3 regions of the Bradyrhizobium sp. McL0616 genome follow, and region 2 is predicted to be linked to each of the others. Evidence: predicted binding sites of a transcription regulator. Region 2 holds the regulator's gene; each other region holds the start of a gene.
The links. The regulator PhoB, encoded in region 2, activates phosphate uptake and scavenging genes when phosphate is short. The targets are predictions, from matches to a motif close to TGTCATNNANCTGTCAT.
Positions count from the first base shown of each region.

Region 1: a site for PhoB is predicted at 1,810-1,826, ahead of pstS (phosphate ABC transporter substrate-binding protein PstS). Genes of this name have one in related genera too.
Region 3: a site for PhoB is predicted at 1,513-1,529, ahead of phnC (phosphonate ABC transporter ATP-binding protein). Genes of this name have one in related genera too.

Region 1 covers NZ_CP188255.1:7,189,001-7,196,327, reverse strand. The annotation lists gene ACPPVR_RS34585 (CaiB/BaiF CoA transferase family protein) at 1-702, shown strand, start outside; gene pstS (phosphate ABC transporter substrate-binding protein PstS) at 720-1,766, opposite strand; gene ACPPVR_RS34575 (hypothetical protein) at 1,878-2,057, opposite strand; gene ACPPVR_RS34570 (L,D-transpeptidase) at 2,394-3,962, shown strand; gene ACPPVR_RS34565 (enoyl-CoA hydratase/isomerase family protein) at 3,978-4,433, opposite strand; gene ACPPVR_RS34560 (enoyl-CoA hydratase/isomerase family protein) at 4,414-4,797, opposite strand; gene ACPPVR_RS34555 (ABC transporter substrate-binding protein) at 4,837-5,814, opposite strand; gene ACPPVR_RS34550 (isochorismatase family cysteine hydrolase) at 5,914-6,561, opposite strand; gene ACPPVR_RS34545 (hypothetical protein) at 6,591-7,118, opposite strand.
Region 2 covers NZ_CP188255.1:8,341,191-8,348,517, forward strand. The annotation lists gene apaG (Co2+/Mg2+ efflux protein ApaG) at 65-469, shown strand; gene ACPPVR_RS40270 (Hsp33 family molecular chaperone) at 572-1,579, opposite strand; gene argF (ornithine carbamoyltransferase) at 1,698-2,621, opposite strand; gene ACPPVR_RS40280 (aspartate aminotransferase family protein) at 2,621-3,829, opposite strand; gene ACPPVR_RS40285 (GcrA family cell cycle regulator) at 4,292-4,801, shown strand; gene phoB (phosphate regulon transcriptional regulator PhoB) at 4,935-5,642, opposite strand; gene phoU (phosphate signaling complex protein PhoU) at 5,665-6,381, opposite strand; gene pstB (phosphate ABC transporter ATP-binding protein PstB) at 6,393-7,214, opposite strand; gene pstA (phosphate ABC transporter permease PstA) at 7,211-7,327, opposite strand, start outside.
Region 3 covers NZ_CP188255.1:1,126,225-1,133,551, forward strand. The annotation lists gene ACPPVR_RS05435 (alpha-D-ribose 1-methylphosphonate 5-triphosphate diphosphatase) at 1-798, opposite strand, end outside; gene ACPPVR_RS05440 (chloramphenicol acetyltransferase) at 795-1,454, opposite strand; gene phnC (phosphonate ABC transporter ATP-binding protein) at 1,629-2,438, shown strand; gene phnD (phosphonate ABC transporter substrate-binding protein) at 2,496-3,431, shown strand; gene phnE (phosphonate ABC transporter, permease protein PhnE) at 3,508-4,392, shown strand; gene phnE (phosphonate ABC transporter, permease protein PhnE) at 4,389-5,234, shown strand; gene phnF (phosphonate metabolism transcriptional regulator PhnF) at 5,285-6,013, opposite strand; gene phnG (phosphonate C-P lyase system protein PhnG) at 6,121-6,585, shown strand; gene phnH (phosphonate C-P lyase system protein PhnH) at 6,590-7,198, shown strand; gene ACPPVR_RS05480 (carbon-phosphorus lyase complex subunit PhnI) at 7,201-7,327, shown strand, end outside.

The DNA.
Region 1 (7,327 bases), 1.2 Mb from region 2:
CCGAGTCTGGTCGGTGACAAGATCTGCGCGCTGGCCATGGTCGGTGCGGTGTCCGCAGCCTTGTTCCGGCGCGAGCGCACGGGTGAGGGCCAGATGGTCGAAGTGCCGATGCTGGAGACGATCGCAGGCTTCAACAGCATCGAGATGCTGGGCGGACACGCGTTCGATCCGCCAATCGGACCGACCGGCTACAAGCGCATGAAGAACCGGCGCCCCGTGCGCACCAAGGACGGCTGGCTGACGATGCTGCCCTATTCCGGGGACAATTGGTGCGCCTTCTTCGAGGCCGTGGGCCGCCCTGAATTGAGCGACGAGCTCGGCGTGCGCGATCCCGTGCTGCGCTCCCAGAACATCGACAAAATCTACGACCGCATGAGCGAGATCGGGCCTACCCGCACCACAGCGGAATGGGAGGAGCTATTGCTGCGGCTCGACGTGCCGCACACCGCCTTCGCACGGCTGACCGAGATCGGCGAGCAGCCGCATCTCGCAGCGGTCGGATTGTTTGCGGATATCGATCATCCGACCGAGGGCCGTATTCGGCAGGCGCGGCCTGCGACGAAATTCTCCGAGAGTCCTGCCGGCATTCATCGCATGGCGCCGCGCCTCGGCGAGCATTCGCGCGAGGTCTTGCGCGAAGCGGGCCTGAATGATGCCGAGATCGAGGCGCTCGTTGCGAACAAGGCCGTTGGTGCGCCGTAAGGCGCGCCACTTTGGCGTCAGTGCTTGCCGATCGCCGACGCCGTCACCGCTTCAAAGCTCTGCTGCCAGTAGAGCTCGACCTGCTGGATCAGGGCCGGCGGCAACGGAACGTAGTTCAGCGTTTCGGCCTGCGACTTTCCGTTCTCCAATGACCAGCGCACGAAGTCGATGGCTGCCGCCGATCTCTCGGGCGATTTCGGCTTGATCGGCATCAACACGAATGTCGTGGCGGTGATCGGGTAGGCATCCTCGCCCGGCGCGTTGGTGAGCACGAGGTGGAAATCCTTGTCCGCCGTCCAGTCCGCGCTCGAAGCCGCCGCCTGGAACGATGCGGCGTCAGGCATGACGAAATTGCCGGCACTGTTCTGCACCACGCCGAACGAGATCTTGTCGAGCCGTTGCAGCGCATAGGCATATTCGAGGTATCCGATCGAGCCGGGGACGAGGCCGACGAGCGAGGCGACGCCGTCATTGCCCCTTCCGCCCACGCCAACCGGCCACTCGACCGCGGTGCCCTCGCCAACGCTCGCATTCCATTGCGGGCTGACCTTGGAGAGGTAGTTCGACCAGTTGAACGTCGTGCCTGAGCCGTCGATGCGATGCACGACGGTGATCGGCGCATTCGGCAGCTTCAGGTCGGGATTGATGGCGCGAATCGCCGGATCGTTCCAGGATTTGAGCTTGCCGAGATAGATGCCCGCGAGCACCTCGCCCGTGAAATGAATCTGGCCCGGCTTGACGCCGTCGATGTTGACGACCGGAACGACGCCGCCGATCACGATCGGGAACTGGATCATGCCGAGCTTCTCCAGCTCTTTCGGATCGAGCGGCATGTCGGTCGCGCCGAAATCGACGGTGGCTTTCTTGATCAGGCCGACGCCGATGCTCGAGCCGACCGCCTGATAGCTGACAGTGTTGCCGGTCTTGGCCTTGTAGGCGTCGATCCATTTCGACATCACGGGCGAAACGAAGGTTGAGCCTGCGCCCGTGGTGTCGGCAGCGAAGCTTTGCGTCGCGACGACGAGAGCGGTGAGGATGATCGGTAGCCTGAGAAGTTTCATCATGCCTGCGAAACTAGCAGCATGAGCTCGGAGCCTCTGTGGCTTATGTCACAAATATGTAATGGAGATCAGAACCATCTGGTTTGGCTGCAATGTGATGTGGACTGGTGCTACTCAAGAACCGAAGTTGCGGGCGACGCCGATCAGGACGGCCGCCAGGACGGCCAAAGATACCGAGACCGCCAGGCTCTTCGCCAGGCTCCTGGTATGGCCTACGGGAAAAACGATGAGGCCGGTGGTGAAGAGCGCCAGTCCAGCCACGGCCGCGGCAATCTGCGAGAGAGTTGAGGACATCTGTTCATCCTCCGATATGCTGATTGTAGATATTACAGCCAACATGGCCGCGGCCTGAGGCAATTCTCTGTGATTCCGGTCACACCCCGCCCGCGCGCCACGGGCAGCGGACATTGCGCCGCAGCGCCTGCCTGCCAGCTTCAGGCCAGCCTCGGCCACCAGTGTCAGCCCTGACGACCCTTCCGCCCGCGCGGGCCCTCGTATATGAGAGTTTTGCCGCTCGAACGGACCGAAAATCGCCGGATATGGAACGGATGGTGGCCGCGATTTCTTAATCCAAAGATCGCAATCTGACGGATGATCCACGCAAGTGCTGACAGGCAACCGGGGTATGGCATGAAAGACCGACTGACGACGGCGCAATCCCATGGAACGATGCGGCGTTGGGGGCCTCCCGGAATTGTGATGTTCGCGGCAGCCGTGGCGCTGACCGCGCTGACCCCTGGCGCCATGGCGGCGAAGCAGCCGCGCCAGACTGCCGAGGCGGTGGCGCAGCGCGAGGCCGGCGAGCCGATCATGGCGATCGTGTCGATCAAGAGCCAGCAGGTCACGTTCTACGATTCCGAGGGCTGGATCCTGCGCGCGCCGGTCTCGACCGGCACCACGGGACGCGAGACGCCCGCCGGCGTCTTTGCCGTGATCGAGAAGGACAAGGACCACCACTCCTCGATGTATGACGATGCCTGGATGCCGAACATGCAGCGCATCACCTGGAACGGCATCGCACTGCATGGCGGACCGCTACCGGGCTATGCCGCCTCGCATGGCTGCGTGCGCATGCCCTTCCCATTCGCCGAGGGCCTGTTCGACAAGACCAATATCGGCATGCGGGTGATCATCTCGCCGAACGATGCCGCTCCGGTTGATTTCTCGCATCCCTCGCTGTTCGTGCCGAGCAAGGAGGCCATCGCGGCGGCGCCGAACCGTGCCGACAAGCTCTCAGCCGAAGCCGAAGAGGCCACCAACGCCGCCGGCGAAGCCAAGAAGGCGGCTGCTGCGGCAGCGAAAGAGGCTCAATCGCTCCCGGCATCGCTGCGCAAACTGGAGCAGCAGAAAGCTCGCGCCGATGCCGAGCTCGCTTTCGCCGAGAAGTCGCTCGCGGACGCAAAGACCGATCAGGCCATCGCAAAGGCCGGGGAGCTGAAGCAGAAGGCCGCCACCAAGGCCGCGGATGCGGCGACCCAGCTCGACGCTGCCAAGGCCGCCGCGCAGCCGAAGCGCGACGCCGTCGCCGCGACCAAGGATGCCGCCAAGGCGGCCACGACCAAAAAGGCCGACGCCGTGAGGGCTGCAACCGACGCAAAGCTCGCGCTCGAGCCGGTCTCGGTCTACATCAGCCGCGCGACGCAGAAGCTCTATGTGCGGCGGAACACGCACAAGCCGGCGCCGGATGGCGGCGGCGAGGTGTTCGACACCAGCATCGAGGTTCCCGTCACGATCCGTAATCCCGACCAGCCGCTCGGCACGCATATCTTCACGGCGATGGCGAAGAATGATTCGGGCCTGCGCTGGAGCGTGGTCAGCATTGACGACGGCGACAACGCCAAGGACGCGCTCGACCGCATCACCTTCCCGCAGGAGGTGCTCGATCGCATCGGGCCGACCGCATTGCCGCGCTCGTCGATCATCATCTCGGACGAGCCGCTGAGTGCCGAGACCAACTACCGCACCGAGTTCGTCGCGGTCTTGAGCAACCATCCCCAGGGCGGCTTCATCACCCGCAAGCCGACAGCGCCGCCTCCGATGGCGATGGCGAGCGACGACAGCTGGGGCAATGGCGGCAACGGCTTCGGCTTCTTCTTCCAGCAGCGCGATCCGGCCCCGCAGCCCGTCAATCCGCGCCGGCAGCGCGGCGGCCAGTACCAATACTATCAACAGGCGCCGATGCAGCGGAGCTTTTGGTAAGGCGCGGCCGGCCAATCAGCGCTCCGCCACCGCCTGACCAAGTCGCAATTCGGTGTCGGAACGGCGCTGCAAGCCACGCTCCAGCAGCGACGCCGCGCGTGCCCGAGTGCTCGGGTGGGTCGCCGCGCTGAAGAAAGCCTTTAGCGCCGGCGGAAACACACTGTCTGCGGGCAGTGTGACGTCGTTCATGAGCGCCTTGGCGCCGACCAGCGCATGCTTTTCGAACGAGGCCATACGGCGAGCAAATGCATCGACGAACGCCTCGATCTCCACATCCGGCAGCGCACGATTGACGTAGCCATAGCGCTCGGCAAGGTCCGCCGAAAAATCATCGGCGCCGAGAATGACCTCGAGCCCGCGCCCGCGGCCCATCAGGCCGGCAAGCCGCGCCATCGGGTTCCCGCCGGGGACCGAGCCGAGGCCGACTTCGAACTGTCCCAGAATTCCGCGCTCACGGCTGGCAAAACGCATGTCGCAGGCGAGAACCGAATTCGCTGCCTGCGCCGCGCGCACGGCCGCGGATTTCGGCGATCGAGGCGACCGGCGCACGCGCCAAACGCACGAGCACGTCGATCCACGGATGCATGCCGGTCGGACCGGCCGGCATCGCGGCGACTTTCGTCTTGTCGGCGAGCACGTCCCAGTGCGCCAGGAAGAAATCCGGATCCGCGCTTCGAAACACCACGACCTTGACCTCCGCGTCGGTTTCCAGTGCCGTCAACAGATCCTGCAACTCGCCGATCGTATCGGGGTCGATCAGGTTGATCGGCGGATTGTCGAAGGTCGCGGTCCATAGTCCGGAGGAAGGCTTGTCGATGATGATTTGTCGGGTCATGGGAGTCTCCTTGTGACGTCGATGGGTGGGAGGGGCGGGCTACTGAATCATCTCGTCAGCGCGCGCCAGCAGGCTTGCCGGGATGTCGATCCCCATCGCGCCTGCAGCCTTCGCGTTGATGACGAATTCGAAAATCGTCGGTTGAACGACGGGAAGCTCGGCCGGCGACGTGCCCTTGAGAATCTGGCCGGCATAAAGTCCGATTTGCCGGTAGCCGTCGGGCGGGGAGATCCCGTAGCTCATCAGGCCGCCTTGGGCGGCATATTCGCGGAATTGGTAGATCGCCGGAATCCGTTGCTGCGATTCGAAGGCCACGAGGTGCGCTCTCCGCGTGTCGAAGAACGGGGATGCGCACACCAGCAATCCATCAGCGCCGACCGCCCTCAATCGTTCGAACGCAACTGCAAGCTCGCCGTCGTTGGTCGCGTACACGATCTCGATGGGCCGCTCGATGTCCTGTGCCGCCTGCGTTACCTCGCAGACCTGCGTTGCGGACTCCTGAAAATCGCGATCGATGAGAACGCCGAGCACGCTGGCGCGCGGCAACAGCTCGTGCAGTATGCCGAGGCGCTTGGACTCCAGCTCCGTGGCCAGGAGGCTGATTCCCGTCATGTTGCTGCCCGGCCGGTTCAGGCTTTTGACCAAGCCAATCTTCACAGGGTCCCCGCCGACGGAGAAGACCGTCGGGATGTCGGCGGATGCCGCTTTTGCCGCGAGCGCAGACGGCTCGCCCCCAGCCGCGATCAGCACGGATGGATTGAGCTCGACGATCTCGGCCGCAAGCGCCGGCAGCCGCTCATAGTCGCCTTCAGCCCACCGGTACGCGATCGTCGCGTCCTGGCCCTCGCTGTAGCCGGCTTCGGCAAGCCCTTTGCGGAAACCGGCGACGATACGGGCCGAATCGTCGAGCGTCCGGCTGCTCAGGAAGCCGATGATGGGCTTGCTGCGCTCCTCCTTCGCGAAAGAGGGCCACAATGCCAAACCCGCAAAAGCTCCAAGGAAATCCCGGCGTTTCATGATCGAACCTCCGCATTCGGTTCTGCTCTGGTCTTGCGTCGCCGGATCCGGTCAGGCTGCGCAACGCGATCGCCCGTCCGGATCCTTATCGTTCGGCCGCTACGCAGCCGTTACTGTAGAGTGGGTCGCTGACAGCGCCTCGACGATCTCCCGCGTGGTCACGATCGCGCTGGCGTAGTTCGGCATGTTGATCTCCAGCGCGGCGTGCATCATCTCGTCGGAGTAGTCGGCGACAGCATCCTTGATGACCGTGACGTCGTAGCCGAGCTCGGCGGCAAAGCGGACCGTCGCCTCGATGCAGGTATGCGCGATCAGCCCGATGACGATGAGCCGCTGGATGCCGTGGCGCTTGAGCTGGAGATCCAGATCGGTGTTGGCAAAGCCGCTGGAGCACCAATGTTCGCTGGCGACGATCTCGCCCGGCTCCGGCACGAACTCGGCACGGAATTCGCCGCGCCAGGTGCCGAATTCGAAGCTCTTGGCTTGCCACGCTCTGCGCTGGATGGGCGCGACGTACTTCCAGGTCTCATAGTCGCCGGCGCGATAGCGGTGATGCATCGCATAAAACACCCGAAGCTCCGCGGTGCGCGCGGCATGCAGCACTTGCTGCATGTGTGGAACGCAATTGTTCGCTTCGGCGACGGCCTTGATCCGGGGCCAGATCTTGCCGCCCTCCGAGATGAAGTCGTTGTAGGGATCGACCACCAGGAGGGCGGTGTCGTTCTTGTCGTATGAAAGCTGTGTCATGGGATTCTCCGTTGCGACGGCGCCGCCCGTCAGTTGTTCCTGAGTGCAGCACGCTCGATGCTGGCGGCGAACTCCGGCGTTTCGCTCTGATTGTGGGCGATCGAGGCGGGTTGGCGCTGGGCGCGGAACAGGTCGAACGGGATGCCCTGCTTGCCGATGAACGCCATGAACTCGTCGGTGGCATGCGAGCGGACGCGGTTGGTGAACTCGCACTTGCCGGGTTCAATCTCCCTGACGCGCAGCTCCCAGGTCACGTGAATGGTGGTGCGCCCGGTCGGCGTGAACACGTCGGAGGTCGAATCGAGAATCAGATGGTCCTTCTCGCCGAGCGTTTCGACGTAGTGCTGCACCATCAGGCTGCCGCCGATGGTCTCGACGTTGATCGACATGCGCTTGCCGTCCGGTGCCGTCGTGTAGCCCGCGGCGATGTGCGCCGGCGAGCAGCCCTGATAGTCGCGCTCGGACAGGTTGAAGCACCACGTCGGAATATCGATCCGGTCGATCGGTGCATTGATGATGGCGGTGAAGCTGGAATCGACGATCTGGTTGCTGGTCATGGCTAAGTCTCCTGGTTGCGTTGCGCGCCGTTGACGTGATCGAGACTTCACGGCCCCGTGTTGCGACCTGCGTGACGCTGTCGCAGATCGATCGGCCGTTCGTCCTGGAGATACTTTGGTGCGGACGATCGAAATTTGCTCGTTATCGATTGTTATGGATCGTTAGCCCTCGCGGAGCCGTGCGAAGCCCGCAAAAGCGAGCTGGCAGG
Region 2 (7,327 bases):
CAATTCTGGCGGGACGATGTCGCCGAAGCCGCTTGGGCGTTTGGTTCCCGGCCGGGATTTCGTTATGATGGCAGCCATGTACCGTGCCGTGACCCGCCAAATCGAAGTGACCGTCGAGCCGAACTTTGTTCCGGAGCAGTCGTCGGCCGACCGCTCGCGCTATTTCTGGTCCTACACCATCGTCATCACCAATTCCGGCGACGAGACCGTGCAACTCAAGACGCGGCACTGGATCATCACCGACGCCTCCGGCCGGCAGCAGGAGGTCAAGGGCGAAGGCGTAGTCGGCGAGCAGCCGACCTTGGCCCCCGGCGAGCGCTTCGAATACACCTCCGGCGTCCCGCTCTCGACCGCCTCCGGCTTCATGACCGGCCATTACCAGATGGTCAGCGCAAGCGGCGAACGCTTCGAGATCGACGTGCCGACGTTCTCGCTCGACAGCCCGGATAATAAGAGGGTGTTGAATTAGGGCGGACGTAGGGTGGGCAAAGGCGCGAAGCGCCGTGCCCACCACTTCAATCAACGTGCACCAAGCGGTGGGCACGCTTCGCTTTGTCCACCCTACAAGAGCTTACGCGTCTTCCACGCCCGCATCCCGCGGCGTGAACTCGTACACCGAGCTACAGAACTCGCACGTGACGACGACCTTGTCGTCCTTGACCATCGCGGCGCGGTCGTCGGGCGAAAAGCTCTTCAGCATGGCGCCGACCGCGTCGCGCGAGCAGGAGCATTGCGCTTTCAGGACCAGCGGATTGAACACGCGGACGCCGCGTTCGTGGAACAGGCGGTAGAGCAGCCGCTCTCCGGAGAGATCGGGATCGATCAGCTCGACGTCCTCGACGGTTTCGATCAGCGAGCGGGCCTCGACCCAGGCATCGTCCTCGGCGACAGCGTGCACTTCGACGCCTTCCGGCGCATCGCCGGGATGCAGATCGGCCTGCCGCGCGCGCTCCGGCGCCTTCGGCAAGAACTGCATCAGCATGCCGCCAGCGCGCCAGCGATGCTTGCCGCCGTCGCCCGAGCGCCACTCCTCGCCGACCGCGAGGCGCACGCGCGTCGGAATCTGCTCGGAGCGCAGGAAATATTCATGCGCGGCGTCTTCAAGGCTGCCGCCGTCGAGCGCGACCAGGCCCTGATAGCGGCTCATGTCGGGCCCCTGGTCGATGGTCATGGCGAGATGGCCATGGCCGAGCAACGCGCCGGAATCCTTAGCGTCGCCAAGACGCGACGCGTCGTAGCGAGCATAGGCGCGCAAGCGATCGGGCGCATTGTAGTCCACCACCAGGAACGACACCGGACCATCGGTCTGGGCCTGGAGTATGAAGCGCCCTTCGAATTTCAGCGCCGAGCCGAGCAGCGTGGTCAGCACGATGGCCTCGCCGAGCAGCTTGCCGACCGGCGCGGGATAGTCGTGCCGGGTCAGGATCTCGTCGAGCGCCGGGCCAAGCCGCACCAGCCGGCCGCGCACGTCGAGCGCGTCGACCTCGTAAGGCAGCACCGCATCATCGATCGGAACCGCGGACGGCGCGCGAACCGGGCCCTCAGGCTCGGTTTTCATGTCAGGGGATTGGGAAACCATGGCGCTTTATCTGGGGTCGGAGGGCGGAAATGGAAGGGGGCGTCGCATGCACGCACCACGCCCCAGTGTCGTCCGGGCTAAAGCCAGGACGACGAGGAATACCTACGTGACCGCGCCGTTACTTCACCGCGTCGAAGCACCAGGCCAGAATGCCCTTCTGCGCGTGCAGGCGGTTTTCGGCCTCGTCGAACACGACCGATTGCGGGCCGTCGATCACCTCGTCGGTGACCTCCTCGCCGCGATGGGCGGGCAGGCAATGCATGAAGAGCGCGTCGGGTTTGGCCAATGACATCAGCTTGGCATTGACCTGATAGGGCTTGAGCACGTTGTGGCGGTGCTCGCCCTCCTTGTCGCCCATCGACACCCAGGTGTCGGTGACGACGCAGTCGGCGCCGCGCACGGCGGCCTCCGCATCGGTGCCGAGCACGATCGGCGCGCCGGTGGCCTTGATGAAGTCACGCATCGCCTTCTTCGGCGCGAGCTCCGGCGGGGTGGCGACATTGAGCTGGAATTTGAAGCGTTCGGCCGCATGGGCCCAGGACGCCAGCACATTGTTGTCGTCGCCGGTCCAGGCCACGGTCTTGCCTTCGATCGGGCCGCGATGCTCCTGATAGGTCAGGAGGTCGGCCATCACCTGGCAGGGGTGCGAGCGCCGCGTCAGGCCGTTGATGACGGGCACGGTCGCGTTCGCCGCAAGCTCCAGCAGCGCCTCGTGATTGAGGATGCGGATCATGATGGCGTCGACATAGCGCGACAGCACGCGCGCGGTATCGGCGATGGTCTCGCCGCGTCCGAGCTGCATTTCCGCACCGGTGAGCATGATCGGCTCGCCGCCGAGCTGACGCATGGCGACGTCGAACGAGACGCGCGTGCGGGTCGAGGGGCGCTCAAAGATCATCGCCAGCGTCTTGCCTTCGAGCGGCCTGACCGGCTGATGCGCCTTCTGCTTCGCCTTCATGGCGGAGGAGGCGTCGAGCATGCTCTTGAGCTCCGACAACGGGAGCTCGTTGATATCGAGGAAATGTTTTGGCGTCTTGCTCATCAGCTTGCCGCCCGCTTGGTCTGACTGGCAGAAATCGCGGAGCAGGCCCGTTCGAGCCGCGCCACGCCGTCCTCGATCTCCGCTTCGGTGACGATCAAGGGCGGCAGGAAGCGCACGACATTGTCGCCGGCGCCGACGGTGAGCAGTTTTTCGTCGCGCAGCGCGGCGACGAGATCGCCCGACGGCACCACGGCCTTGATACCGATCAGAAGCCCCTCGCCGCGCACTTCGCTGACGATGTCGGGATGACGATCGATCACGGAGGCGAGCTTCTGCTTGAGCAGCAGCGACATCCTCTGCACGTGGTCGAAGAAGCCGGGCTTGAGCATGACGTCGAGCACGGCGTTCGCGGCAGAGACTGCCAGCGGATTGCCGCCGAAGGTCGAGCCGTGCGAGCCGGGCGTCATGCCGGAGGCCGCTTCCGCGGTCGCAAGGCAAGCGCCGATCGGGAAGCCGCCGCCGAGCGCCTTGGCCAGCGACATCACGTCGGGCGTGATGCCGAAACGGCGATGCGCGAACAGATCACCGGTGCGGCCCATGCCGGTCTGCACCTCGTCGAAGGCGAGCAGCAGGCCCTTCTCGTCGCAAAGCTGGCGCAGCGCGCGATAGAACGCCGGCGGCGCCGAGCGCACGCCACCCTCGCCCTGGAGCGGCTCGATCAGGATGCCGGCGGTCTGCGGGCCGATCGCCTTCTTCACGGCGTCCAGATCGCCATGTGCAACCTGGTCAAAGCCGTCCATCGGCGGACCGAAACCTTCGAGATATTTTGCAGATCCCGTCGCAGCCAGCGTTGCGAGCGTGCGGCCATGGAAGGCGCCCTCGAACGTGATCATGCGATAGCGCTCGGGATGGCCCTTGGCTGCGTGATGGTGGCGGACGAGTTTGATCACGCATTCCAGCGCCTCGGCGCCGGAATTGCAGAAGAACACGAAGTCCGCAAAGCTCTCGTTGCAAAGGCGCGCCGCGAGCTTCTCGCCGTCCGGGCTCTGGAACAGGTTCGACATGTGCCAGAGCTTGGTGGCCTGCTCCTGCAACGCCTTGACCAGCGCGGGATGGGCATGGCCGAGCGCATTCACCGCCACGCCAGAGGTGAAATCGAGATAGCGATCGCCATTGGTCGCAATCAGCCAAGAGCCCTCGCCGCGCTCAAAACCGATGTCGGCCCTGGCGAATACGGGGAGCAAATGCGGCGCGGCGCTGTTGGTCATGACGGTCTCTTTGGCGGTCGCCTGGATGTTTCGGACGGCCTGAACGTGCGTTGCGCAGCGCGTCATTGGTCCGGAAAACGAAACGTGCCGCCTTTTAAGGGCGGCACGCGTCACCATCTTATGCTTGGTACCACGGGTGTCAATGCCGCCCGGAAAGCCCCGCGAAATGCTGAATCCGTAGTCTTGCGGTGCCGAATTTGCGGGTTTTCACCACGGAACATGTGGACGCGAGTCGGCGGACTCTTGCGCGGGAGTCACGCCATATTGTAGCGTTTGGCTTGTCAGATACGACATCTCGTGCAGCGGTTCTGATCCTCTAAGTCCTCATGTACCGGCGTAAACGTTCGGGAGCGCTTCTGCGCCCGGCGAACTTCAAGGGATTCTGGCGGCACGGGTTTTTCGAGACTTAGGCATTCGCAGCGCAGCCCCAGCAAGGCGGCTCGTAGCGAGGGAAAGGGCGCAATGACGGTTTTGACATGGTCGGACGATCGCGTCGAGCAGTTGAAAAAGCTTTGGGAGGCCGGACTTTCGGCCAGCCAGATCGCAGCTGAACTCGGCAATGTGACCCGCAATGCCGTGATCGGCAAGGTGCACCGGCTGGGCCTGTCCGGCCGTGCCAAGAGCCCGTCGTCGGCAGCTCCGCGGCCACGCAAGGCGCGTCCCGCGCAGCACATGATGCGGGTGACCCGGCCGATTGCGCGCGGCAACACCGCGCTTGCGCAGGCCTTCGAGGTCGAGGCTGAGCCGGATCCGGTCACCTACGACAACGTGGTGCCGATGAGCCAGCGGCTGTCGCTGCTCGAATTGAACGAGGCGACCTGCCACTGGCCGGTCGGCGATCCCTCGAGTCCGGACTTCTTCTTCTGCGGCGGCAGGGCGCTCTCGGGCCTGCCCTATTGCGCCCAACACTCGCGCGTCGCGTACCAGCCGGCGTCAGATCGCCGCCGCGCGCCGGTGAAGCCGTCACGGTGAGTTAGTCTGCTTCCAAGGTTTCGCCGTCCAAGCGACGGCGGTTCGACAAATTCAGTGTCGTCCCGGCCTAGTGCGTAATAGGCCTGGACGACATCGGAGATGGTAGCGGCAGTCAGCAACTAACCACAGAACCCTACGCCTGCTCCGCCTTCGCAAACCGATCATCCAGCGCATAGCCGGCGCCACGGACGGTGCGGATCGGGTCCTGCTCGCGACCGAGATTGAGCAGCTTGCGCAGGCGACCGATATGCACGTCGACGGTGCGCTCGTCGATGTAGATATCGCGGCCCCAGACGCTGTCGAGCAGCTGCTCGCGCGAGAACACGCGGCCGGGATGCTCCAGGAAAAACTCCAGCAGGCGATACTCGGTCGGGCCGAGATCGATCGGCCGGCCCGAGCGCGCCACGCGGCGCTTGTCACGGTCGAGTTCGATGTCGCCAAACGCCAGCACGGTGGCGAGCCGCTCCGGGCTTGCGCGCCTGAGCAGGCCCTTTACGCGGGCGAGCAGCTCAGGGACCGAGAACGGCTTGACGATGTAATCGTCGGCGCCGGTCGCCAATCCCCGCACTCGCTCACTCTCCTCACCGCGCGCGGTGAGCATGATGATCGGGAGCTGCTTGGTATCGGACCGCGCGCGCAGCCGCCGGCACAGCTCGATGCCGGATAGCCCCGGCAGCATCCAGTCGAGCACGATCAAATCGGGGATGTGCTCCTTGAGACGGGTATCGGCGTCGTCGCCGCGCATCACCGTCTCGACGTCATAGCCGTCGCCTTCGAGGTTGTAGCGGAGAAGCTCGGTCAGAGCTTCCTCGTCCTCAACCACCATAATGCGTGCGCCCATGGGGTCGTCGCTCCTTAATTATTCAAGTATTCGGGAGGGTCGTGGCGAAGGTCGTCATGTCGCCCTTCGGCCGCTTGTCGGTCATGGCCTGACCTTCGATCATATAGAACACGGTCTCGGCGATGTTGGTGGCGTGATCGCCGATCCGCTCGATGTTCTTGGCGCAGAACATCAGATGGATGCAGAACGAGATGTTGCGCGGATCCTCCATCATGTAGGTGAGGAGCTCGCGGAACAGCGAGGTGCAGATGGCGTCGACTTCCTCGTCGCCCTTCCACACCGCCATCGCCGCCGGCAGATCATGCGCGGCATATGCGTCCAGCACCGATTTGACCTGCTGCTGCACCAGGTCGGTCATGTGCTCGAGGCCGCGGAACAGCTTGAGCGGATGGAAATCGGTCTCCAGCGCCGCGACGCGCTTGCCCATGTTCTTGGCGAGGTCGCCGATGCGCTCGAGATCGGTCGCGACGCGCATGGCGCCGACGATCTCGCGCAGATCGACCGCCATCGGCTGGCGGCGAGCGATGGTGAGCACGGCGCGCTCCTCGATGCGCTTCTGGAGCGCGTCGAGCTCGACGTCGGTGGCGACGACGCGCTGGCCGAGCGCGACGTCGCGGCGGATCAGCGCGTCGACGGAATCGACGATCATGCGCTCGGCAATCCCGCCCATCTCGGCGACCAGGCGGGTAAGTTCCTGGAGGTCGGTGTCGAAGGCCTTTGCGGTATGTTCAGAACCCATGTCCCGTCTCCTCAGCCGAACCGGCCGGTGATGTAATCCTGCGTGCGCCGATCGGTCGGCGACGTGAAGATCTTGCTGGTGTCGTCGAACTCGATCAGCTCGCCGAGATACATGAAGGCGGTCTTGTCGGAAACGCGGGCCGCCTGCTGCATGTTGTGGGTAACGATCGCAATCGTGTAACTCTCGGACAGTTCCTGGATCAGCTCCTCGACCTTGGCGGTCGAGATCGGGTCGAGCGCCGAGCAGGGCTCGTCGAACAGGATCACCTCGGGCCGCACCGCGACGGTGCGGGCGATGCAGAGGCGCTGCTGCTGGCCGCCGGACAGCGAGAGGCCGGAGGCGTTGAGCTTGTCCTTGACCTCGTTCCACAGCGCGCCGCCGCGCAGCGCCTTCTCGACGCGGTCGTCCATCTCGGACTTCGAGATCTTTTCGTAAAGGCGGATGCCGAAGGCGATGTTCTCGTAGATCGTCATCGGGAACGGGGTCGGCTTCTGGAACACCATGCCGACGCGGGCGCGCAGCAGATTGAGGTCGAGCTTGCCGTCGAGGATGTTGGTCTGGTCGAGCATGAGCTGACCGGTGGCGCGCTGGCCGGGATAGAGATCGTACATCCGGTTGAAGATGCGCAGCAGGGTCGACTTGCCGCAGCCCGACGGGCCGATGAACGCCGTGACGCGGTTGGCGCCGAGCGTCAGGTTGATGTTCTTCAGCGCGTGGTGCTCGCCGTAATAGAAGTTGAGATTGCGCACGGTCACCTTGGGGGGCGCCTCGGGCAGCACCGGCGCGTGGGGCAGGCCGCCGGCCGCGCTCATCGATACGGAAAGATCACTCATTTTGCGGTCCTCTCGGCGCCAAGGATGCGCGCACCAATATTCAGGGCAAGAACGGTCAGGGTGATGAGCAGCGCCCCGCTCCAGGCCAGCTGCTTCCAGTAGGCGTAGGGGCT
Region 3 (7,327 bases), 1.4 Mb from region 2:
AATGGCATCGCCGCTGCTTGCGGCTTCTCGCGCGGTCTCCTCGTTGATCGGAAACTCGGCGAGGGTCACGCCGAGGCTGCGAAAACCCCGGCGCATCGCCGGCGTCGCATCGTCATGCGAGAGCATCCGCACCCCGGCCGCACGGGCCGCAGCAGCGAGCCGGGTGATCGCTGCCGGAACGTCGGCGGCGCGCGAAACGATGTGCGCGACCAGCCTGTCAAAATCCTCGCTCGACAGCCCGGTGCGCTCCACCATGCGGTTGCGCTTGCGCGGATTGGAGATGTCGGCAACGACCCCGTCCATATGGTCGTTGAAGGCGAACAGGTCGACGCGGCCTTCCGCCAGCCACTGGCTGATCTCGTCCTCGGCATCGAGATTGTAGGTCTCATGCCGCAGATGGAAACGGGTGTCGGCGGAAAATTGCGGGCGCTGCCGTTCGATCGCCTCGAGCAGGCGCCGCGCATTGTCGCCGCTGCGCAGGCCCGGCTCCCACGACCAGGTCGTGGCGTGGAACACCGTAGTGACGCCGTTGCTGATGACCTGGCGGTCGGTGTCGGCGAGCGCGACGTCGATCGGAAAGTCGACGCCGGCGCGCGGCATCATCTGCCGCTCGAAGGCATCGCCGTGCAGATCGACGATGCCCGGCAGGACCAGCAGATTGCGCGCATCGATCGCCAGCCGCGCGCTGCTGCGAGAGGCACCGATCTGCGCAATGTCCGTTCCGGACACGCTGAGTGACGTCTCGATGAACTCGGAGCCGATCAGGGCTCGGCCGCCCTCAAGCAGAATGTCTGTCACGCGACCGCGCTTCGTTTGCTGGCTGTGGAACTCGTGCGTGCTTCATACGTGGAGAGGAAATCTTCAATCCCGAGCTTGCGAAAATCGGGCAGCGCTTCACGCAATTTGTCGTGATCCCACTCCCACCAGGCGAACCTGGCAAGCCGCCCGGCGACGTCTTCCGAAAATCTGCGGCGCACGATGCGCGCTGGATTGCCGGCGACGATGGTGTAGGCCGGCACGTCCTTGGTGACGATGGCGCCGGCCGCAATCACCGCACCGGTGCCGATGTTGCGGCCGGGCAGCACGACCGCGCCATGGCCGATCCAGACATCATGGCCGATATGGACATGGTGCTGGCGCCGCCAGTCGAAAAACTCGGCGTCGTCGCTCTCACCCTCGAAGTAGGCGCTGGAGCGGTAGGTGAAATGCGCCTGCGTCGCGCGGTGCATCGGATGATTGCCGGGATTGATCCGCGTCATCGCCGCGATCGAGCAGAATTTTCCGATGGTCGTGTAGGTGATCTGGGCGTCGTTCACGACGTAGGAGTAATCGCCCATCGCGACGTCATGCAGGATCGTGCGCGCGCCGACCTCGGTATAGACGCCAAGCCTGGTCTCATGCAGCTTTGCCGAAGGATCGATGGTCGGTTGGACCGAAAGCACCTTGGCGGCCATGTTGCATCCGAAAGCTCGAGAACGGGCGTACCTCTTCGAGTGGCTTGATGACAATGTTATGACGCCGTGATGACAGGGGACGAGGTGTGTTGGATCGCCGCACCGCAGCGGGTGTGTCACACAAGTGTCAAGCGCCAGCGTTAGCGGTGGGTCCGAGCTACTCTGGAGCCCTACATGCTGGTGGTTGAAGGTCTGACGTGCCGCTTTGGCGCAAAAGCCGCGGTCGACGACGCTTCGTTTCAAATTGCCCCCGGCGGCTTCGTCGGCGTGATCGGGCGTTCCGGCGCCGGCAAATCGACTTTGTTGCGGACCATCAACCGGCTCGCGACGCCAACACAGGGCCGAATCCTGTTCGACGGCATCGATGTCACCGCGCTGCGCGGCAAGGAGCTGCGGCAGTGGCGCGCGCGCTCGGCGATGATCTTCCAGCAGTTCAACCTGGTCGGGCGGCTCGACGTGCTCACCAATGTCCTGATGGGACGCCTTGCAAAGATGCCGGCCTGGCGGTCGCTGTCGCAGACCTGGCCCGAGCAGGACAAGGCGCTGGCGATGTCGGCGCTCGAACAATTCGACATCGCCTCGCTTGCCGCCCAGCGTGCTGATCAGCTCTCCGGCGGCCAGCAGCAGCGCGTTGCGATTGCCCGCGCGCTGGTCCAGCAGCCCGACATCATCCTTGCCGACGAGCCGATCGCCTCGCTCGATCCGCGCAACACCAAGATCGTCATGGATGCGCTGCTGCGTATCAACAAGCATTTCGGCATCACCGTGCTCTGCAATTTGCATTCGCTCGATCTGGCGCGCAGCTATTGCGACCGCCTGATCGGCATGTCGGCAGGCCGCGTGGTGTTCGACGGCGCGCCGTCCGCGCTGACCGATCTCGTCGCGCGTGAGCTCTACGATCTCGAAGCCACCGATGTCATGGGTGGCTCGCATGCGCCGGCGCCTGAGGGCGTCCCGGCGCTCGGAACCGCCGCGGCCGCTTAAGCCGCGTCAGTATCTTCAGTTTCGCGTCAACCGACCCCAACCGATGAAGAGAGTATCATGATCACTCGCAGACTAGTCCTTGCCGGCGCCGCCGCGCTTGCGTTCACGACTTCCGCCTCCGCCGACGACTGGAAAGCCAAATATCCCGAGCTGACCTTTGCGGTCATTCCGGCAGAAAACGCCTCGGGCGTTACCGAGCGCTGGGCGCCGTTCATGAGCTATCTCTCCAAGGAATTGGGCGTGAAGGTCACGCTGCGCATCGCCAACGACTACGCTGCTGTGATCGAAGGCCAGCGTGCCGGCAACATCCACATCGCGAGCTATGGCTCGGCGTCGTTCGCGCGCGCCCGCCTGACCGGCGTCAAGACCGACGCCTTCGCCAACGACATCAACGCCGACGGCTCGACCGGCTACTACTCGGTGTTCTTCGTCAAGGCGAGCAGCCCCTACAAGAGCGTCGATCAGCTCAAGGGCAAGAACCTTGGCCTCGTCGACCCGAATTCGACCTCCGGCAACAACGTGCCGCGCTTTGAGCTCGACAAGATGGGCGTTCCGGACGCCGACACCTATTTCAGCAAGGTCGTCTTCACCGGCAGCCATGAGAACGCGATCCTGGCGCTGGCGCAGGGCACGGTCGACGTTGCGGCCAATCAGTGGACCAGCGATGATGATTCCACTCTGGCGCAGATGCTGACCAAGGGCATGCTGAAGAATGCCGACGGCTCGGCGATGAAGAAGGATGATTTCCGCATCATCCACAAGTCGGCGCCGATCATCAACGGCCCCTACGCCTACAACTCCGACCTGCCGGAAGAGGCCAAGGCGGCGATCGCGAAAGCGTTCTTCGACGCGCCGGCCAAGGATAAGGCGGCCTTCGATCGCCTTCAGGACGGCCAGAAGAAGGGTTTTCATCCCGCCACCACCAAGGACTGGGATGGCACGATCGAGCTGATCAAGTTCGTCGATGCATTGCGCAAGAAGAAGGCGTCCTGAGTCTCGGGACGACGCCACTGGAGCCGGGTCGATGGACCCGGCTCTTTCTCTTTGATCGACCACCTTTCCTGACCAGATGACCGTTGCGGTTTCGATCCTCCCCCAGCAGCAGCTCGCCGTGCTCAACGCCGCCTATCGCCAGGCGGTCGCGCGCAGGCGGCTCCGACTCCTGCTGGGAGTCGTGATCTTCGCAGCAGCACTGTTGCTCGCCGCGATCGGCGCGGAAGTGAACCTGCGCACCCTGTTCGCCCATTTCGGCAATTTCGTCAGCTATTTCGATCGCATCCTCACACTCGACAGCGGCCAGCGGGTTTGGACCGATGTCGGCGAGTGGCTGTGGGGCTGGCGCAAATGGCTGAAGATGCTGGGTGAGACGCTGCTGATCAGCTATGTCGGCACATTGATCGGCGCCACTTTCGCTTTCGCCCTGAACTTCCTTGCCGCTGAAAACACCTCGCCCTCACCCTGGCTGCGCTTCGTGGTGCGGCGCTTGCTCGAATTCGCCCGCACCGTCCCCGGCATCGTCTTCGCGCTGATCTTCGTGATCGCATTCGGGCTGGGTCCGATGGCTGGTGTGCTCGCGATTGCAATCCACTCCACCGGCGCGCTCGGCAAGTTGTTTTCGGAGATTGTCGAGAATGCCGACATGAAGCCGGTCGAAGGCATCCGCTCGACCGGCGCGAGCTGGCTCTCCTGCATGCGTTTCGCGATCCTGCCGCAGGTCACCGCAGGTTACGCCAGCTACGCGCTGCTCCGGTTCGAGGTCAATGTCCGCGAAGCTTCCGTCATGGGCTTTGTCGGTGCCGGCGGCATCGGCCAGGAGCTCGTCGTCGCTATCCGCAAATTCTACTATTCGGACGTCAGCGCCATCCTGCTCATGATCATCGTCACCGTCTTCATCATCGACATCTCGACCGGCTGGCTGCGCGGCCGACTGTTCGGCAAGGAGGCGCGGACGTGACGAAGCCGCAGCAGGTCGACACCGCGCAAATCCGCGCGCGCTATCCGGATGTGTTCAACCGCCCAGCCTCGGCGCGGCTTGCGACCCCGGCAATGATCGTCGCGGCGCTTGGCATTTTCATTTACGGACTCGTCGATCTCGATTTCTCGCCATCGCGTTTCGTCGCCGGCCTGAGCCAGCTTGGCTGGATCAGCATGATGATGATCCCGCCGGATCCCGGCTCGTCGCTGCCGATTTATCTCAAGGCGCTCGGCGAGACGCTGTCGATCGCGCTGCTCGGCACGACCCTGGCCGCAATATTCGCGCTGCCGGTCAGCCTTCTCGCCGCGCGCAATGTCGTGCCGAACATCCTGCGCTTCCCGGTCCGCCGCTTCCTCGACTCGATCCGCGGCGTCGACACGCTGATCTGGGCGCTGGTGTGGATCAATGTGGTCGGACTCGGCCCGTTCGCCGGTGTGCTCGCGATCGCCGTGTCGGATTTCGGCGCCTTCGGCAAGCTGTTCTCCGAGGCGATCGAAGGCGCCGACCAGAAGCAGGTCGAGGGCATCCGCGCCTCCGGCGGCAGCGCCCTGCACGAGATCCGCTTCGGCCTGCTGCCGCAGGTGCTGCCCGTGATCGCCGGCCAGGTGCTCTATTTCATCGAATCCAACACCCGTTCGGCCACCATCATCGGCATCGTCGGTGCCGGCGGCATCGGCCTCCAGCTCGCCGAGCAGATCCGCGTGCTGGAATGGCAGAAGGTGTCGTTCCTGATTCTGATGATCTTGGTCACCGTCGCCGCGATCGATTTCGTATCGAGCAAGCTGCGTTTCGCCATCATCGGGCGGCGGGCTGTGGCTTAGTCTTGGCCTCTCCCCGTAAGAACGGGGCGAGGGAGAAGAGGCAGCCCGCCCTACGATTCCACCAGAAACTCCACCCGCTCCGCCACAAAACGCGAGTGCTTGGTCACCAGCGGCTTGCCGTCGAGGTCGAGGTCGGTGGCATCGACCACCAGGATCGGACGTCCGAGCGGAAGATCGAGCCGCGCAGCGTCGGTCGCATCGACGATGCCCGCGGTGATCCGGGTCGCGCCACGGCGATAGTCGCGAACCCCGTAATGCTCGAGCAGCTTCGTCATCGAGCGCGTCGCGGCGAACACGTTGCCCGCTCCCGGAAATAGCTCCGCCGACAACCAGGTGGTTGAGACGCAGATCGGCGTGCGGTCGGCGAGGCGAATGGCCTCGATCCGCACCAGCGGCGCGCCGACCTTCAGGCCAAGCTCGCGCGCCAGCTCGCGGGTTGCGACGTCCTCGGAGGCTTCGATCAACTGTCCGCGCGGCTCGCGCCCGCCGGCGCCGACGATCTCGGAGAAACGCGTGCGCGAACGTAGCGGATAGGCGAGCTTCTGTGCCTCGACATAGGTGCCGCTGCCTCGCTCGGCACGCACCAGGCCGCGTTCGGCAAGGGCTGCGAGCGCGCGCCGCACCGTATGGCGGTTGACGCGATAGGTTTCGGCGATCTCCATCTCGCCCGGCAGCTTGTCGCCTGCGGCGAAGCGACCGTCGGCGATGCCGCGCTCGATGCCGTCGGCAACGAGGCGCCACAGCGCGACGCCCGAAGAGGCGGTGTCCTGCATGCTCATATCGCCGACCAGCCTAGCCCGAAAATCATACGCTTGTCACGAAACAGTCATGGCGCTTCCGTATCAAGTTGTCTAGTATCATAGACAACTTGAGTTCGGCAAGGTCGGTGGATTCGGTGACCCAGCACAATACCCAGCAAGCCCAGCGCAAGGCCGCCATGGCCGTGCTGGCGCACGCGGAGGCGGGCGAGATCGCCGCCCGCCTCCGCACGATTCCCTTGCCCGGCCATCAGGATCTGCGTGAACCCGAGAACGGCCTGGTGATGTTGCGCGGCCGGGTCGGCGGCGACGGCGCGCCGTTCAACCTCGGCGAGGCGACGGTGTCGCGCGCCGCGGTCCGACTAGCGAGCGGCGAGGTCGGTTTCGGCTACACGCTCGGGCGCGACGGTGAGAAGGCTCGGCTGATCGCGCTGTGCGATGCGCTGGCGCAGTCGCAGGACTTTGGCGCAGCTGTGGAGCGCGATGTTATCGCGCCGTTGCGCGAGCAGCTTATGATTCGGCGCAAGCAGGCGGCGGAAGAGACCGCCGCGACGAAGGTTGATTTCTACACCATGGTGCGCGGTGAGGGGTGAGGCCATGACCACGATTGCGGAACTGCCGCCGGGTTTCGTCGACAAGGTGTTGTCGGCGCAATCGACCTTTCGCTCGGTGATGGACGCTATGGCGCGGCCGGGATCGGTCCAGCGCATCGTGCCGATGGCGGGAACGCCCGGACCGATGATGCGCGGCACCGCCGCGATCGCGCTGACGCTGTTCGACCACGATACGCCGCTCTGGCTCGATGCCCGGATGTCGGAGAGTTCCGACGTGGTGAAATGGCTGAAGTTCCACACCGGCGCGCCGGTCATCCAGGACTCCTCGATCGCGAGCTTTGCGTTGATCAGCGATGGCGCCTTGCTTCCGGCGCTGGAGCGTTTTGCGCTCGGCACCAGCGAATATCCGGATCGCTCGACCACGTTGATCGTTCAGGTCGAAAGCCTGGATGCGGGCCGCAGTTTCGAGCTGCGTGGCCCCGGCATCGATGGCGTCACAGCCCTCCAGGCAGCGATCAGGCCCGCCGATCTGTTCGAGCGGCTGCGTATGAACGAAGCGCTGTTTCCGCGCGGCATCGATGTGGTGCTGGTCGCCGATGACTCCGTGGTTGCGATCCCGCGCACCACGCGCGTCGTGAGCAAGGGAAGCTAAGCATGTATGTCGCAGTCAAAGGCGGCGAGCGCGCCATCGAGAACGCCCACCGCCTGCTCGCCAATGCGCGGCGCGGCGATAGAAGCGTTGCGGAAGTCACGCTCGACCAGATATCGGAGCAGCTTGGCC